3 regions of the Priestia sp. D51 genome follow, and region 3 is predicted to be linked to each of the others. Evidence: riboswitches for the same ligand, from Rfam matches in the RefSeq annotation. Region 3 holds a riboswitch; each other region holds the start of a gene.
The links. Region 3 has a riboswitch for S-adenosylmethionine ahead of ACNHOZ_RS27000 (5-methyltetrahydropteroyltriglutamate--homocysteine S-methyltransferase). Riboswitches for the same ligand answer to the same signal wherever they lie in the genome.

Region 1 (5,808 bases), on a different contig from region 3:
GTCATCGTAGCAGTTTGCAATAAACCTTCCCAGATTACACTTCCCCACTCATTAAAGAAAGCAGCCATTTAGTTTACCTCCTCTACAATTACGCCTTGATTTGTTAAGTATGTAATCGCTTGTTCATATTCTTCCTTTTCACCGCGTAAATGAACGAGTAACTTACCCAGAGTGTGGTTTTTTAGCTGTTCAATTCCCCCTGCTAATATGCTTGGCAATACATTAAATTTCCGAGAAACTAAAGCTAAAGCTGGTTCTTCTGAAAGCTCATTTCCAACAAAGTGCAAAGAAACCAGCTTACCGGTACTGCGATAAGACGCCATTATTTCAGACGGAATAGTGAAGGTATTTTCAGATTCTACAAAGCGTTTTGTTGTCGGATGCTTAGGGTTAGTAAAAAGGGAAACGACTGTACCTTCTTCTACGACGTGTCCATTTTCCATAACGGCAATTCGGTCACAAATGCGTTGTACCACATTTAACTCATGCGTGATTAAAAAGATTGTTAATCCAAGCTCTTTATTAATCTTTAACAGTAAGCTCAAAATGGCTTCGGTCGTTTCGGGATCAAGTGCACTAGTTGCTTCATCACTTAATAAAATCTCAGGTTCATGCGCTAGCGCACGAGCAATAGCAACACGCTGCTTCTGCCCGCCGGAAAGCTGTGAAGGATAATGATTTTGTTTATCTAAAAGTCCTACGATTGATAAATATTTTTCTACGCGCTCCTGAATTAATTTTTTGTTTACGCCTTCTAGCTTTAATGGAATCGCTATGTTGTCGTAAACTGTTGCCGTTTTTAATAAATTGTAGCCTTGAAAAATCATGCCGATTTTTCTTCTCGTTTTCTGCAGCTCTTGCTTACTTAGCTTTGATAGATTTTTTCCATCAATGATGACCTCTCCAGAAGTTGGTTTTTCCAATAAATTGATGCAGCGGATTAATGTGCTCTTTCCAGCTCCACTATAGCCAATAACACCGAATACTTCACCTTTATTAATCGTTAACGAAACATCTTTAACAGCTTCTACTGCTTTTCCGTTCACTTTATAGGTTTTAGAAGTTTTCTTCAGTTCAATCATTCTAGCCCCTCCTTAAAATGCCGGTACAACAGAACCTTTAAATTCTTTTTCTATGTATGTACGAATTGTATCTGAATGATAATATTTTTCCAATTTATCAATAATTTCATCTTGTTTATTCTCTGTACGGACAACAAAATAGTTTGGATATGGATTATTTTTTATTTTTTCATGATAGATTGCATCATTATTAATCGATAAGCCCGCTCCCATTGCGAAGTTTGTATTAATGGCTGCTGCAGCTACTTCATCCAACTGAGACGGAAGTTGAGACGCCTCTAACTCTACGATTTGAAGATCAAGCTTATTTTCAGAAACATCTTTTTTAGTAGCCGTTGTTTTCACACCATCTTTTAACTTAATAACTCCTGCAGATTCAAATAGTTTTAGCGCGCGGTATTCATTGCTTGGGTCGTTTGGTACTGCAATTTTATCTCCTTTTTTGAGCTCACTAACATTTTTAATACTATTTGCATAAATACCCATCGGGAAGGCTACTGTTTTGAACACATCTGTAATCTTATAATTTTTATCTTCCACTTGCTGCTTTAGAAAAGGTAGAGTTTGATAGTTATTGCTATCTAAATCATGTTGATCTAATGCTGTATTAGGAGTGTTATAGTCGTTAAAGACTTTTACCGTAATATCAATGCCATCTTTCTTGGCTAATTTTTTCACCTGCTCTGTGATTTGCTGGTGAGGTCCACCCGTTACACCAATTGTAATTTTTTTCGAATCTAATGCTTGTGCTTCTGATTTGCCGCAGGCTGCTGATACCAACAGGGATGCTGCTACTAAGGTAAGGCCAATTGCTTTTGTTACTTTTTTCATGTTTTTATTCTCTCCTTTATTTTCTCCATAAAAAAACGCCTCCCTCAAAGATTAAGAGAAGCGATAGTTTACGATCGGTTCTCTTATCTTCCAATGTACATACCATGCACATTGCTGGATTTAGCACCAAAACAATACATGTATTGTTAGGTTGCCGGGCTTCAAAGGGCCAGTCCCTCCACCGCTCTTGATAAGAGTTGTTTTTATAAAGTTTTATTTACATTAATTTAACTTTATTATCCGAAAATTGTCAATGTTTATTTTTAATATAATTTTTAGTATAGGAATAACAAAAGATTCGTATAATAAAAACTCAATTAAAAGATGATTTGTATAACTTATGATTTCTCTTTTCTTATTCTTATATAGTGAATAGCCTTCTATTACTTAAGCGAGAAGGTTTTTCTTTGTATTTATGATATTGACAAAAATAGGAATACACCGATATAATTCACATTAATTCTATCGGTAATATATATTTTATGAAAGTTGTAAGGAGTTTTACTTATTTTTTACTGTTAGAATATACTTCCTCTACCGTGGTAGTAAGTATATGTTCACCGCCTACTGGATCACCAATGGCACCGAAAAAGCTTTTTAGCAGCTTTTTCGGTGCTTTTTTATTATTCGTCAAACAGAAATTAGTATGGGGAGGAATAAAACGATGAAAAAATTATGCTTTACTTTAACTTTGGCAATTGGACTGATTATGGCTTTAGGAGGATGCTCTCAAAGCTCTAGCTCAGAAAATAGCGATAAAAAAGTAATCAAAGTTGCTTTGAGTGATGAAGTAAATCCGCCTTTTCTATTTACGAACGACCAGAATGAACCTATTGGATATGATATGGATTATTTAAAGCAGCTTGAAAAAAAGCTTCCAGAGTACAAATTTGAATACACCCTTGGAGAAGAAGAAACAAATTTGGTAGGTGTTTCGACAGGAAAATATGATTTCGCCATCAACTGGTTCTTTAAAAACCCTGAACGTGAAGAAAAGTTTCTTTATCCTGCACATGAATATGGTTATTCTTTAACAGCTTTAGTCACACAAAAATCACGAAACGATATCAAAACACTTGACGATATGGTAGGTCAAAAGTTTCCACCTGTATCGGCTACGGGTGGATTGCGCGCTATTTTAAATGCTTATAACAAAGAACATGCCACTAAGCCTTTAACATTAGAAAGCATTGATAACCCTTCTACGGCAGAAAACTTAAAGTTAGTGGATAAAGGTAAAGCGGATGCTATTTTTTTAAACGTAACAACATTTAACGAAGTACAAAAACAGCTCAAATTAAATTTAAAAGTAGGAGGCATTGTATCAAAAGAGCCAACTTGGTTAGTCTTTGATAAAAATAATCAAAAACTTGCTGATGAAATTGATAAAGCGACAGTCAAATTAAAAAATGACGGGACGCTAGAAAACTTGGCTGAAAAATGGTTTAAAGTAAATTTCTTTAAAGACTTAAAGTATATTAATCAACAAAACTTCAATTTTCAAGATTAAATGAGTATAAGAATTCCTCATTAAGGCGAGGTGAGATATGATTAGTACTGATTTTCATGATTGGTTAAAACTATTGTGGCAAGTGGTAGATAAACTTCCTTTAACATTATTTATGTTAGGCCTTTCTCTACTTTTTTCGTTGCTTTTAGGTTTCGTGATTGCTCTGATACGCATTCAAAAAAAGCCTGTTTTTTCTAAAATGGCTACCATCTATTTATCTTTTATGCGCTGTACACCGCTGCTTGTTCAGCTGTTTCTTGTATACTTTGGCCTTCCTCAGCTGCTGCTCCTTGTCCATATCGACATTAACAGCTGGAGTCGCATCACTTTCTTGGTAATTGCTTTTTCCTTACATACTGCCGCTCCTTTATCAGAAGTTATTCGTTCAGCATATCTCTCGATTGATAAAGGGCAGTTCGAAGCAGCGTATAGTATAGGCATGAACTATTTTCAATCCTTAAGAAGAATTATCCTTCCTCAAGCGTTTGTAGCAGCACTACCTAATTTAGGAAATGCTACGATTTCATTATTAAAAGATACTGCACTTGCTTTTAGCATTGGGATTATTGATATTATGGGGCAAGTTCGCCTTATTTTGGGCAACAACTATGGAATAGGAATGTTTGACATTTATGTTACGATTTCACTTGTTTATTGGAGCATGTGTATCGTAATTGAAATCATAGTCAGTTATTTAGAGAAACATCTTAAAAAAGGCAGGGTCAGCATCTCTAAATAACCTGCACTAGTAAAGGAGTGAACATGATTGCCTATTATTGATTTGCGATTTGCTTTGGAGCAAACTCCTGAAGTCTTAAAAGGTGTGCCTTTAACACTAACAATATCGATCATTTCAATGGCGTTAGGAAGTATTTTTGGTCTTTTCATTGCGGTATGCAGAATATATAAAATTCCACTGCTAAAGCAAATAGCTGTTATATACGTCTCATTTATGAGAGGCACTCCATTGCTCGTACAGCTCTATGTATTTTTCTACGGAATCCCTATTTTTATAGAATTTCTAAACGAGACTCAAGGATGGCACTTAGGCGGGGATACTATTTCACCTTTAATTTATGCTTTAATTGCGTACACATTAAATACCTCTGCTTATCAATCAGAGGTATTCCGTTCTTCTATTCAAACCATTGACCGTGGTCAATTTGAAGCTGCATATTCAATAGGAATGACTACTTTTCAAGCTATTAAAAGAATTATCTTTCCCCAATCTTTAGTAGCCGCTATTCCTAACCTTGGAAACATTTTTATTAGTTTAATTAAAGCCACTTCTCTTGCTTTTGCGGTAAAAGTAGTTGAAATTATGGCGATATCTAAGGTCATCGCCAATGATGGGTATAGATATTTAGAAATGTATCTGGTCGCTTCACTTATTTACTGGATTCTTTGCTTTTTCTTTGAAAGGCTGTTTGTAGTCATTGAGAAAAAGCTTAGTTATTATGAATTAAGAGAAGAAGTGCGTTCAGCTTCTTAGTCTCCCTAGAAAAATTGCTATAAACTGATTAAGAAAGCTGCCTTAGTAAACGGCAGCTTTCACAATCCCTTAATCCACTATTTCAAGCTTCACTTCATTAAACAAACTAGTAGAATTCCACACATTCAGCCCCGCATAGCCTTCTGAAAAGGTATGGTCCACTGCATTAATCACAAGCTTATCATCGAGATAAACTTGAATGTGTTCTCCTTCAGCCATCACTTTTAGATGGTAATCCGTATTTGGTTTTAAATCCAGCTTTCCCCCATCGTCGTAAATAATGAGATCCTTTCCTATTCCGTCTCTAAACGCAATGAGCTTTATTTGATTATTCAGCACATCTACATTCGCACCATAAGCATTGTTTGCCTGTTCATCCGAACGGAATACTAGCGCTCCTGCTCCTGTAGAATTTGAAACAGAATCGTCTAACACCTTTATTTTTGCCTCATATGTGAAATTTTTTGCTTCTTTTGATGATAAGGTAAAGGAATCTTCTTTGCTTCGTCCTTGTTTTCCGTTAATCGTATCGGCCCATAGTCCGCTAATATTCTTCCATTCAGATAAGTTTGTATCAACAGGACTTTTATTCCAAATAGATTTTAACGGATACATCTTAAGAGAATTTAATTTTACAGCCCCTCCTTTGCTGTAAAGCTTTATTTTATTGCTTGAAAGCGTTGGAAAGAGCTGGTCTGTTATTACTTCCGTGCCGTCATTTCCAAATACTTCTACAGACGACTGGTCTACAAACATATGAAGCTTAACCTTTCCGTCTTTTGGAAGCATGGGAGCAGAGTGTTTGCCTTTCACATTTTCACCAAAATCAAAACTTCCAGAGTTTGTTCGGTCAACAAATAATTGCTGCTTGTTTACGTTATAGCTGACTTTTG
Region 2 (5,808 bases), on a different contig from region 3:
ACGGAGCCATTGGATTTGATGGTAAAAAGCCAATCAGCTTTTTACAGACTCCTGGTGCAAAAGAGACGGGAATTGAAATTTATACTCTTTCTAAAACGTATAACATGGCGGGATGGCGAGTTGGATTTGCTGTAGGAAATGAAAGTGTAGTAGAAGCTATTAATCTTCTTCAAGATCATATGTATGTCAGCCTCTTTGGGGCGGTTCAAGAGGCAGCAGCGGCAGCTCTGTTAGAATCTCAACAATGTGTGAATGATTTAGTTAAGCGCTATGAATCTAGACGCAATACCTTTATTCAAGGGCTTCAAGAAATTGGTTGGGACGTTACATCTCCAGCGGGTTCCTTTTTTGCATGGCTAAAAGTTCCTAAAGGATATACTTCTGAACAATTTTCAGATTTACTTCTTGAAAAAGCCCACGTTGTAGTGGCACCTGGAGTAGGCTTCGGAACATATGGTGAAGGCTATGTGCGCGTAGGACTGCTGACGGATGAAGAGCGCATGAGAGAAGCTGTATCTCGAATAAAAAAATTAAATTTATTTTAAAAACGCATTGACAATCCTTTTTGAGTTGGCTTAATATGTAAGAAGTTAACGAGATTAATAACCGATAAATCCTAGCGGTATTTTTTATTTAGTATATAATCTACGAATTCAATTTAAATAAATAGCAACTTTCTTATTAAGAGTAGGTGGAGGGACTAGCCCGATGAAGCCCGGCAACCGACTTAACGCATGTTAAGCACGGTGCTAATTCTTGCAGCAGCAGCTGAGAGATAAGAAGAGCAACGAAAGCCTCTTCTTAATTACAGAAGAGGTTTTTTTTATTAACGATATTAAACAGCAAGGGAGTTTTTAGCATAATGAGTGAAATCGTTGCAAGCTACTTACTACATGACAATAAAGGAAATTTTCATAAAAAAGCGGAAGGAATCGCTTTAGGACTAACCGTCGGCTCATGGACAGATCTGCCGCTTTTAGATCAACAGCAGCTTCAAAAGCATAAAGGGCGCGTCGTATCCGTAACTGAGCTTCAAGACTGCGAACGTGTTAACGGATATTTAGGCGGAGAGGTTAAGCAGGCTATTGTCAAAATTGCTTATCCTACTGCCAACTTTTCAAGAGATTTACCGGCTATTTTAGTTACGGTTTTCGGAAAACTATCACTTGATGGAAAAGTGAAATTATTAGACTTGGATTTTCCTGATGAATTATTAGCTGAATTCCCAGGACCGCGCTTTGGAATAGAAGGTATCCGAGAGAAACTAGGCGTTTATGACCGTCCGCTTGTGATGAGTATTTTTAAAGGCGTAATTGGAAGAGATATGACGTACTTAACAACTCAGCTTCGTGAGCAAGCGCTTGGCGGAGTGGATTTGGTTAAAGACGACGAGATTTTGTTTGATAGTGAACGAACACCTTTTGAAGCTCGCGTTACAGAAGGAAAAAAAGTACTGAATGAAGTATACGAAAAAACGGGACACCGCACGCTGTATGCTGTTAATTTAACGGGACGAACGTTTGAATTAAAAGAAAAAGCGAGAAAAGCAGCTGAGCTAGGAGCCGATGCTCTTTTATTCAACGTATTTGCTTACGGGTTAGACGTACTGCAGGCACTTCGAGAAGATGATGAAATTAACTTGCCGATTATGGCACACCCAGCTGTTAGCGGAGCGCTTACGCCATCAGAGTTTTACGGTTTTTCAAATTCATTACTGCTTGGAAAACTATTGCGCTTAGCCGGAGCGGATTTCTCACTGTTTCCATCACCATACGGAAGCGTAGCGCTTTCTCTTGAAGATACGACAGGCATTGCCTACGAATTAACGCGTCCTGTGTACAAATATAAGCAGACTTTCCCGGTTCCTTCAGCAGGAATTCATCCTGGAATGGTACCGCAGCTTGTGAAGGACTTTGGCATCGACAGCATTATTAATGCAGGAGGCGGAGTTCACGGTCATCCAGACGGCGCTATCGGAGGAGGAAAAGCATTCCGTGCGGCGATAGATGGAGTACTCTCTCATCAAACACTAGCCGAAAAAGCGGAAGAATCAAAAGAGTTGCAAAAAGCTTTGCAACTATGGGGAACAGTAGAGGTGAAAGCATGACATCGTTAAAAATCTTTTGTGACTTTGATGGAACAATCACAAATAGCGATAACATTATTGCTATTATGAAACAATTTGCTCCTCCGGAGTGGGAAAGTATTAAAGACGACGTGCTAGCACAGCGCGTCTCCATTCAAGAAGGAGTAGGGCAAATGTTTGCCTTGCTTCCCGTGGAATTAAAGGAAGATATTATTTCTTATATTTTAGAGACGTCTGCTATTCGAGATGGATTTGATGATTTTATTGCCTATACAAAAGAGCATCATATTCCGCTTTATATTGTAAGCGGAGGAATTGACTTTTTTGTAAAACCGCTTTTGGGAAATCGAGTTGCAGAGGAAATGCTCTACTGCAACGGATCTGATTTTTCCGGTGAGCATATTTCCATTACGTGGCCTCATACATGTGATAAACAGTGTACAAATGACTGCGGCTGCTGTAAGCCAACGATTATTCGCCATCTTGCAGATGAAAGAGATCATACGGTTGTTATTGGCGATTCAATTACAGATTTGCAGGCTGCCAAATTAGCTGACACTGTCATTGCGCGTGACTTTTTAATTAAAAAATGCGAAGAGCTATCTCTACCGTATCGTCCTTTTTCTACTTTTTATGATGTGATTCACCATTTACAAGAATTAACAGAAGAGGTGAAAGCATGAGTATTATGGCTCAGCAAAGATTACACGAGCTTGCAGATATAAAAGATGAGTTGGCAGAGCGCGATTGGTTCTTCGGTACAAGCGGAAACTTAGCGATTAAAGTGGATCAAAATCCGACAACTTTCTTTGTATCAGCAAGTGGAAAAGATAAAAGAAAACGCACAAATGAAGACTTTTTGTTAGTTGATCAATACGGGAAACCTGCAGAAGAAACGCATTTAAAGCCTTCTGCTGAAACGCTTTTGCACGTTAAGATTTACGAGTCAACGAATGCTGGGTGCAGCCTTCATGTACATACAATCGACAACAACGTGATCTCTGAACTGTACGGAGATGAAGGGTTTATTTCATTCAAAGGCCAAGAAATTATTAAGGCACTGGGTATTTGGGAGGAAGATGCGGAAATTACTGTTCCGATTATTCCGAATTACGCGGATATTCCGACACTAGCAGAAGAATTTTCTCACCATATAAAAGGCAATCAAGGCGCGATTTTAATTCGTAACCACGGGATTACGGTATGGGGAAAAAATGCGTTTGAAACAAAAAAAGCGCTAGAAGCCTATGAATTTCTATTTAGCTACCATGTGAAATTACTATCACTTAAAGGCATTAAGCCAAAGGTGCATTTATAAAAGGAGGAAATAAAAATGGCGCAAATTCGCTTACATGTAAATAATAAAAGAATTGAAACTCAAGAGGAAGTATCAGCTTTTCTGGCAAACAATGAAGTTATTTATGAAAACTGGGATATTACAAAACTTCCAGAAAATCTTCGTGAAAAATATGATTTAACTGATGAAGAAAAAAAAGAAATTTTAAACGCTTTTGATGAGGATATTAAAGATATTTCTGAACGCCGCGGCTATAAAGCTCAAGATGTTATCTCGTTATCGGAATCTACACCAAACATTGATGAATTGTTAAAAAACTTTCAGCGCAAGCATATTCATACAGATGACGAAGTTCGCTTTATCGTAAGCGGTCATGGAATCTTTGTTATTCAAGGAAAAGACGGCGAATTTTTTGATGTTGAATTAGAGCCAGGCGATTTAATTTCAGTACCAGAAAACATTCTTCATTACTTTACACTAATGGAAGATCGTAAAGTAGTCGCTGTGCGAATTTTTGTGACAACTGAAGGATGGGTACCTATTTACGCATAACAACTACTTGTAAAGCATAGGTCATGATCACCCCGCTTTTACATCTAAAAGCGGGGTATTCTTTGGATTATTATAAAACTAACTATTTTTATATGAATAATAAGTATAATAGGAGGAACACCATGAAAAAGAGTAAAAAAATGCTGTGGCCACTTACTTTGCTCGTACTTCTAGTTTTTGCGCTGGCTGCCTGCACGAAAGAACAGCCAAGTCTAAACGAGAAAGCACAGGCAGCTCCAGCGCAGCAAGCGGCTTCTGCTAAGCCTGTACAGCAAGAAGGAAAACAGATTACGAAAGATACAAAAATTGCGCTTATTTCTGAATTTACATCAGGCACTCACGCTGCTCAGTACATAACAGGTGTGACAAAAGCGGCTAAAAAAGCCGGAGTACAGCTATCCGTTTCTGATTCTAATAATGATCAATCTAAAATGGCTGCGTATTTAGACACGGCTATTAACCAAAATGTTGACGGTATTATGATTGACCACGGCCGGGCTGAAACCCTTGAACCTGGCGTGAAGCGCGCGATTGCAAAAGGGATTCCCGTTATTGCAACAGACGTAGAATTAAAAGTAGAAGGCGTTACAACGATTGACCAAGATGATTATATGCTTGCGCTCCAGGGGTTAAAGCAAATGATGCAGGACATTAACGGAAAAGGAAATATTGTATATGCGTTTGTTGGAGGCTTTGCACCGATGGAAAAACGCGACAGCATTTATAAAATTATGATGAATCGCTATCCAGATGTAAAACAAATTGCCACGTTTGGAAGCGCAACAGACAACACCTCTCTAGACACTCAAAATAAAATGGCGGCTGTATTAAAGCAGTATCCAAATAAAGAAGACATTGCAGCCGTTTGGGCACCTTGGGACGAATTTGCAAAAGGAGTCACAAGAGCGATTAAAGAAGCAGGACGAGATGAGATTAAGGTATACGGAGTGGACTTATCTGATGAAGACCTGCAAATGATGCAGGCAAAAAACAGCCCGTGGAAAGCGTCAGCTGCTGTAAACCCAGCTTCAGTAGGAGAAAAGCAGGTTGATCTGCTTCTTAAAAAGATTTCCGGTCAAGAGATCCCTCGTTATTATTCCTTTGATCCGGTTTTAGTCAAACAAACTGACTTGCCTAATCAAACGATTAATATGGACCAGCTTAGTCAGTACGTAGAAGAATGGGGTAAAAAAGAGTAGAAGTGGAGGGACAGACATGACGAACGAGCTTTCAATGAAGAACATTACAAAAAACTTTGGTTCTTTTCAAGCGCTGAACAAAGTTGATTTTACTGTTCAAAAAGGGGAAATTCATGCTTTATTGGGAGCCAATGGTGCCGGTAAAAGTACGTTGATGAAAATATTGTGCGGAGCTTACGACGAGTACGAAGGAAAGATCTACAAAGACGGAGGAGAAATCTCTATTTCTTCTCCTAAAGAAGCGAAGAGCCACGGCATCTGCATTGTACACCAAGAAGTCGATGTAGCGCTGATTCCTTCGCTATCAGTAGCTGAAAACATTGTGTTAGACGTGCAGGTTTCTAAGAAAAGTAAGACATTTGTAAACTGGAAATCTATTTATAAGAAAGCGGAAGAAGCTCTTTCTTTACTTGGTTCTTCTTTATCCGTTAAAAAAAATGTTGTTGATCTAACTCTATCAGAAAAACAGCAGGTGCTTATTGCACGTGCAATTGTACAGAATGTTGATTATTTAATTTTGGATGAACCAACCGCACCTCTTAGTGTGGAAGAGACGAAACAATTGTTTTCTGTGATGAGAGAGCTGAAGAAAAGCGGAGTAGGCATTATTTATATTTCACATCGCCTTCAAGAAGTGGTTGATATTTGCGACCGCTTAACGGTTTTAAAGGACG
Region 3 (5,808 bases):
CCAAAGCATTGAAGGCATCCCTTATTTAGCGCATATCGATAAATTGCGTAAAGAGAAATTCCTAGAACTGTTTACAGACTTACGTGCGTTTGATCAATTTATTCTTGATAACTACGGTAAACAAAAGTTTGTATTAAAAAACGAAAACACAGGCGAATCCATTGATTTAACAAATACAATCAAGTCTTCTCTTCGAGAATATGTAGAGATCTTATTGGCTAAGTTAAATGATGTTGCACCACCTCCAGCGAACAAAGTGCGTAAATATGTGTACTGTGGAGGGGTAGCTCCTACTTTAGAAGTTGCTATCATGAATAGTATGCGTGAAAAAATTGGAGAAGAACGTACAGAGAAGTATCATAAGGTGCCCCAAGATAGCCGCCATTTAAATTTATTTGGCTTAGAGATTCGTAGTATTGGTTACGTTCAGAAGAAGCAAGCAGCAGAGAAAAAAGCCGTTAAATCCTAACAACGTAGGTGATAAGGATGTCAGAACGCCAAAATGCGTTTACCATTAAGACAAATCGATTGAGCGATGAAGTGTATAATCAACTGGCTACATATGCTAAATCGCGTAAGTTAGGAGATTATATTTCGTCTTTAATTCTACGTGATTTAGATGATTCATCTACTGGAAGAAAAGCAAGGGAAGATAAAAAAACCTACGAAATGTTTGAGCATATTAAGAATGAACTATCTGAATTAAAGGTATTAGCCCAAACAACGGGTTTTGTAGGAAGCAATACTTTTAAAGAAGAAGAGCCTTCAAAGGTTCCTCAACTGAAAGAAGGAAAGATTGCAGATTTAGAAAATATATCTGGCTCATTAGACGATGACGACTTAGAAGAATATAGCGACTTTTAAAAAGGAAAACCACTAGAGCCATTCTAGTGGTTTTCTTTTTGTGGTTCACCTAAACCATGATCAAACAGATACTAGCCTTTAAAAATAATCAAGGTGAAATGTTTTATATAGGAACAATTATAAATTTTAAAATTTACTTGCTCTTTTTATATTTTAGCATTCATATAAAAAGGCACCTAACAAACAGCAGGATTAATGGATTTCAGTTGAGAATAAACTAACCTCATTTTATTTTTTAACTTAAGCAATTCGTCTATAAAACTAAAGAGGTACCGCAGAAACGCTCCCTCGCATGAACGTACCATACCTTAAAATAAGTATCCGTGTGTTGAATAGTAGTTATGTTTTCTGTGCTCAATAAAAGGGAAAGATAAAGTTATCTATCACCAAAGGGGAAAACGCTATGGATAAAATGACTCAAGAATTACATGATTTTTTATTACAACATGTGAATGAAATGGCTCAAGAGTGGTTAGATTCTCGAGAGATAGAAGAGAATTCTGTTTATACAGCTGATGCTTCTCCAGAGGTAACTGAATACCTTCGAGAACAAAATCACTATTTTACCCGTACAATAGTGAAGGTCCTAAAGGATGGATCTTTTAAAAATCTTAGTGGTTGGGCCCAAGAGATTGCAACCAAACGAGCTCGCTTAGGGAATCCTCTTTACCTGAGTATCCGTCATTTCAAAAAGTTTCGTGCTATTTTTCTTAACAAGGTTGAAGCATTTATAAGCCTCCATCAGTCTAGTATTACACAACAAGATATTATTCTATGGAACAGAACCTTAAACGAAGCCTTTGACCGGATGATTGAACTCTTTACCATGTATTATGGACAAGTAGCAGAGGCGCAAGTATATGCTCAAAAAAAGCTAATTTCAGAACTGAGTACACCAATCATTAGTATTTCAGATACAGTTGGTGTTCTTCCTATAATTGGTCAGATCGATGACTATAAGAGCAATGACTTTGCGGGAAAAATTATGATGCAGGCAAAAGACCTTGAATTGTCTTGCCTAATCATTGATCTATCAGGTGTACCTTCCATTGATACAATGATGACCAATGAATTGTTTCAAGTCGTAAACATGTTAGAATTGCTAGGAATTGATACAACGATTACAGGTATCCGTCCAGAAATTGCTTTAACAGCCGTTCAATTGGGTATAGACTTCAGTAAAATAAGAACCTATGGAAAACTAAAGGACGCAGTAAGTGACCTTTTGCATATAAGGTAAAAGAATTATAGCAGCAGGAAGACTACCAATGGAAGGTAGTCTTCTTATTGTTGGATAGAAATAAAGACGGAATAGCTAGTAACTAAGCATCAATTGAAATTAGTAATTTAACTTATCAAAAGAAGGGTTTATTTTATTGTTATTGAATGTGTACAAGACGTTTTATCTCAAATCTCAATTCCAGAGAGGGGAAATGACAATGGCCATTAGAAGAGAACGAGCTGCAAGGAGTATTTTGGGTCAATCAGGATTGAGGAATAGGAATCCAGAAAACGCTATGCTTGATGAAAAAGATAAAAAATCTCGTACCTCAGATTTTGAAAAAGTTCCCACTCCTCGTCAGGGGTCTACTCGAACAGCAAGGATGGCAGAAGAATATAGGGCTGAATATAAAAGGGTAAAAAGAAGAGAGCAATTTTTGCAAGATACAATAGATTTATTAAACGATTGTAATAACAAGCAATCTGTTGAAGAGTTAAAGGAATTAATTAATTTAGCAAAAGAACGATTAACTATGTATAAAGGCAAATAGAAATTATTTCTTTTTTTATCAATGAAGTGCTGTAATATGAATACGTTCACATTCACATTGATGTGAGTGCATTTTTGCTAGGAGAGAGCAGCCAGTATATGATGGTTGCTCTTTTCGTATTTGCAAGAAGATGTGACTATATGAAAGATTGGTTTAGCGTATTCGCTCTAAGAAATGAATCAAAGAGAGAAATTAGAAGTGAGGAATAGCGCTCCTTGCAAAGTGCAATGAAGAGGCTAGGTATAATGGAGTCAGATATTTTTTTAATACAATTGGTGAAGATAAATAACAATTAGGTAATGGAGCCAAATTCTTTAAATACTATGTAGCTATTGCGATAAGCTTTCCTGTCCAAACCAAAAACAAAGAAGAACCCTTACTGTAGTAGGTAATGAGGAAGTAATGAGATAAGAGATGTGCTATTTCTGATTTTCCAATTTTTTGTTGACAAGCTAAGAAAACAAGTGTAATATTTCTTCTAGTTAAATAAATTGAATATTCTTATCTCGAGAGGTGGAGGGACTGGCCCTAGGAAGCCTCGGCAACAGACTGTTAAAGTACTGTGCCAATTCCAGTAGCAATTTGCTTGAAGATAAGAAGAGAACCCATAACGATTATTAACCTCTTCTTATTTTTAAGAAGAGGTTTTTTATTTTAAAAAGAAAGAAGGAAACAAACTCATGACAAAGACACTAGTGAAGGCTCCATTTAAAGCTGATCACGTAGGCAGCTTTTTACGCACAACTCCCCTTAAAGAAGCAAGAAAAGCGTATGCAAATGGTACAATTAATGAAGCCGATCTAAAATCTGTAGAGGATAAAGAAATTGAAAAGCTTGTCCAGAAGCAAATTGAAGTAGGTCTTAAATCTATCACGGACGGTGAATTTAGACGTTCTTGGTGGCATTTGGACTTCTTATCAGGCTTAGAAGGTGTAGAGCAGTTTGAGACAGAATATATCAGCCAATTCAAGGGTGCAAAAACCAAAAATAACGCGATTAAGGTAGTAGGTAAAGTAGACTTCAATCATCATTATATGGTAGAACATTTCACGTTTTTAAAAGAAGCTGTCGAACGCCATGGTGATGGAAGCCAAGTCGCTAAATTCTCACTTCCAAGCCCAAACATGTTATTTACTCGAATTCAAGAAGATACATATTACAATGGAAACAGAGATCAATTTTATCATGATACTGTGGCTGCTTATCAGAAAGCGATTCAAGCCTTTTACGACGCAGGCTGCCGTTACCTACAATTAGACGATACTTCGTGGATTGATTTTGTTTCTGAAGAACGAATCAATGCGGTTGTTGAGAAGCTGGGTATGGATGTAAAAGACATTATCAATACTCGAGTAAGTTGTTTAAATGATGCTATTTCTAAAAAGCCTGAAGATATGCTCATTACTATGCATATTTGCCGTGGAAACTTTAGATCTACTTATATCACAAGTGGTGGCTATGATACTATATCCGATGCAATCTTTGCTAACTTACATGTAGATGGGCTTTTTCTTGAATATGATGATAACCGTTCAGGAGATTTTGAACCATTAAAAAGCTTTACAGGTAACAATCAAACTGTTGTTTTAGGGTTAGTAACATCTAAATTTCCTACACTAGAAGATACTGAGGTTATTAAGCAAAGAATTCAAGAAGCAAGTCAGTATGTTCCTCTAGCTAACTTGTCATTGAGTCCGCAATGTGGCTTTGCAAGTACAGAAGAAGGAAATGTATTAACAGAAGAGGAACAGTGGAATAAAATTAGTCACATAATTAAAATTGCTCAAGATGTCTGGGGAGCCAACTAAAAAGTGAGAATCGCTTTTTAATTTTACATAAGTAGCATTCTAGATGTGTTGAAATACGATAAATAGGCGGATCTTATAACCGAAAAAAGGAAGAATGAAGTTCATTCTTCCTTCAGCCATTATTATAAAGTTTTATTAGAAACGTCCGCCGCCAAGTTGTTGCTCAGCCATTTGTACAAGACGCTTAGTGATTTCGCCACCTACTGATCCGTTTGCACGTGCAGTTGTGTCAGCACCAAGGTTTACACCAAATTCGCTCGCAATTTCATACTTCATTTGATCGATTGCTTGTTCAGCACCATATACTAATAACTCGTTGTTGTTGCTGCTTTTGTTGTTTGCCATGTTGTGTCACCTCCTTGTTTCTTTTAAAGTTCCTATCTTAAAAGAAGTACATACATAGTAAATAATGGATGTATTATTTTCTTACGTGCTTCCTATACTATTTTTTAGAAACAAATGACACTGTAAAAAGTGGTATTAGATGTTTCATTTCCTTGTAATGAAAATCAATATTTGCCATGTTCGAAAAAAGAGCCGTACCTTTTAAGTACGGCTCTTTTTTCTATTTATTGATGACGAAGATTTTCGATTTCTTCTACAGAAAGACCTGTCAATTTACTGATTATATTACTCGCTATACCTTCTTGAATCATTCCAATGGCCATTAACTTTATAGCTTCTTCTTTTCCTTTCCTTTCAGCTCTTTTCAAAGCTGATTTCTCATCTAATAATGCTTTTCTTCGGGCTTCATAAGCTAATAACACTTCTGGATCTTGGCTTACGCGTTCCCACTCATCTATCGCTTTTTTTAGCACGTGATCTTCTTGCATTGCAATCTCCTCCAATACTTGAGTGATTTCTTCATCTTCCGATGCTTCAAGCAATAATAACCATCGTACAAGTTGATCTTCTCGTGGATCTACCTCTCTGTTACGCCATTTAATCAATAACTTAGGTAGTTCCATAAAATGAATTTCTATCATATCCGTTAAGAGTAATTTTTGTTCACGTTCGTATAACTGGAAGGTGGAATGATAATGATTAATATGAGATAAATAACGGAAATTTACAATATTGATGGTGATGGTTTTACAAAGCTCTCCGTAGTCCATACCTTCTTTCATTTGGCTGCTATACATCTTGGACCAATAATAGAGGGTTCGCTTTTCCATGTCATGTTTGTTATTAAGCTGAATCTCAATATTAACGCGGCTTCCATCTTCTAATTGTGCGTGTACGTCCAGAATGGAACGTTTATCTTCTTGGTTTTCTTTATTAAAATGCGGATCTAACAGCTGAACCGTTTGAATCTTCTTTTCGTCTGGAAAACGAAGCGCAGCATTTAAAAAGGCAGCTAGAAT

Region 1: another riboswitch for S-adenosylmethionine. It lies ahead of ACNHOZ_RS22780 (MetQ/NlpA family ABC transporter substrate-binding protein); the one in region 3 lies ahead of ACNHOZ_RS27000 (5-methyltetrahydropteroyltriglutamate--homocysteine S-methyltransferase).
Region 2: another riboswitch for S-adenosylmethionine. It lies ahead of mtnW (2,3-diketo-5-methylthiopentyl-1-phosphate enolase); the one in region 3 lies ahead of ACNHOZ_RS27000 (5-methyltetrahydropteroyltriglutamate--homocysteine S-methyltransferase).

Annotation. Positions count from the first base shown of each region.
Region 1 is NZ_JBLTIR010000006.1:226,121-231,928, forward strand. It holds gene ACNHOZ_RS22770 (methionine ABC transporter permease) at 1-68, opposite strand, end outside; gene ACNHOZ_RS22775 (methionine ABC transporter ATP-binding protein) at 69-1,082, opposite strand; gene ACNHOZ_RS22780 (MetQ/NlpA family ABC transporter substrate-binding protein) at 1,095-1,913, opposite strand; SAM riboswitch class I at 1,994-2,110, opposite strand; gene ACNHOZ_RS22785 (transporter substrate-binding domain-containing protein) at 2,578-3,423, shown strand; gene ACNHOZ_RS22790 (amino acid ABC transporter permease) at 3,461-4,162, shown strand; gene ACNHOZ_RS22795 (amino acid ABC transporter permease) at 4,190-4,915, shown strand; gene ACNHOZ_RS22800 (GH32 C-terminal domain-containing protein) at 4,985-5,808, opposite strand, start outside.
Region 2 is NZ_JBLTIR010000003.1:671,993-677,800, forward strand. It holds gene ACNHOZ_RS15245 (pyridoxal phosphate-dependent aminotransferase) at 1-545, shown strand, start outside; SAM riboswitch class I at 676-782, shown strand; gene mtnW (2,3-diketo-5-methylthiopentyl-1-phosphate enolase) at 863-2,107, shown strand; gene ACNHOZ_RS15255 (2-hydroxy-3-keto-5-methylthiopentenyl-1-phosphate phosphatase) at 2,104-2,769, shown strand; gene ACNHOZ_RS15260 (methylthioribulose 1-phosphate dehydratase) at 2,766-3,404, shown strand; gene ACNHOZ_RS15265 (1,2-dihydroxy-3-keto-5-methylthiopentene dioxygenase) at 3,420-3,935, shown strand; gene ACNHOZ_RS15270 (sugar ABC transporter substrate-binding protein) at 4,058-5,134, shown strand; gene ACNHOZ_RS15275 (sugar ABC transporter ATP-binding protein) at 5,151-5,808, shown strand, end outside.
Region 3 is NZ_JBLTIR010000015.1:12,562-18,369, forward strand. It holds gene ACNHOZ_RS26980 (Alp7A family actin-like protein) at 1-469, shown strand, start outside; gene ACNHOZ_RS26985 (hypothetical protein) at 487-864, shown strand; gene ACNHOZ_RS26990 (STAS domain-containing protein) at 1,268-2,104, shown strand; gene ACNHOZ_RS26995 (hypothetical protein) at 2,304-2,636, shown strand; SAM riboswitch class I at 3,135-3,235, shown strand; gene ACNHOZ_RS27000 (5-methyltetrahydropteroyltriglutamate--homocysteine S-methyltransferase) at 3,317-4,444, shown strand; gene ACNHOZ_RS27005 (alpha/beta-type small acid-soluble spore protein) at 4,580-4,789, opposite strand; gene ACNHOZ_RS27010 (Rpn family recombination-promoting nuclease/putative transposase) at 5,014-5,808, opposite strand, start outside.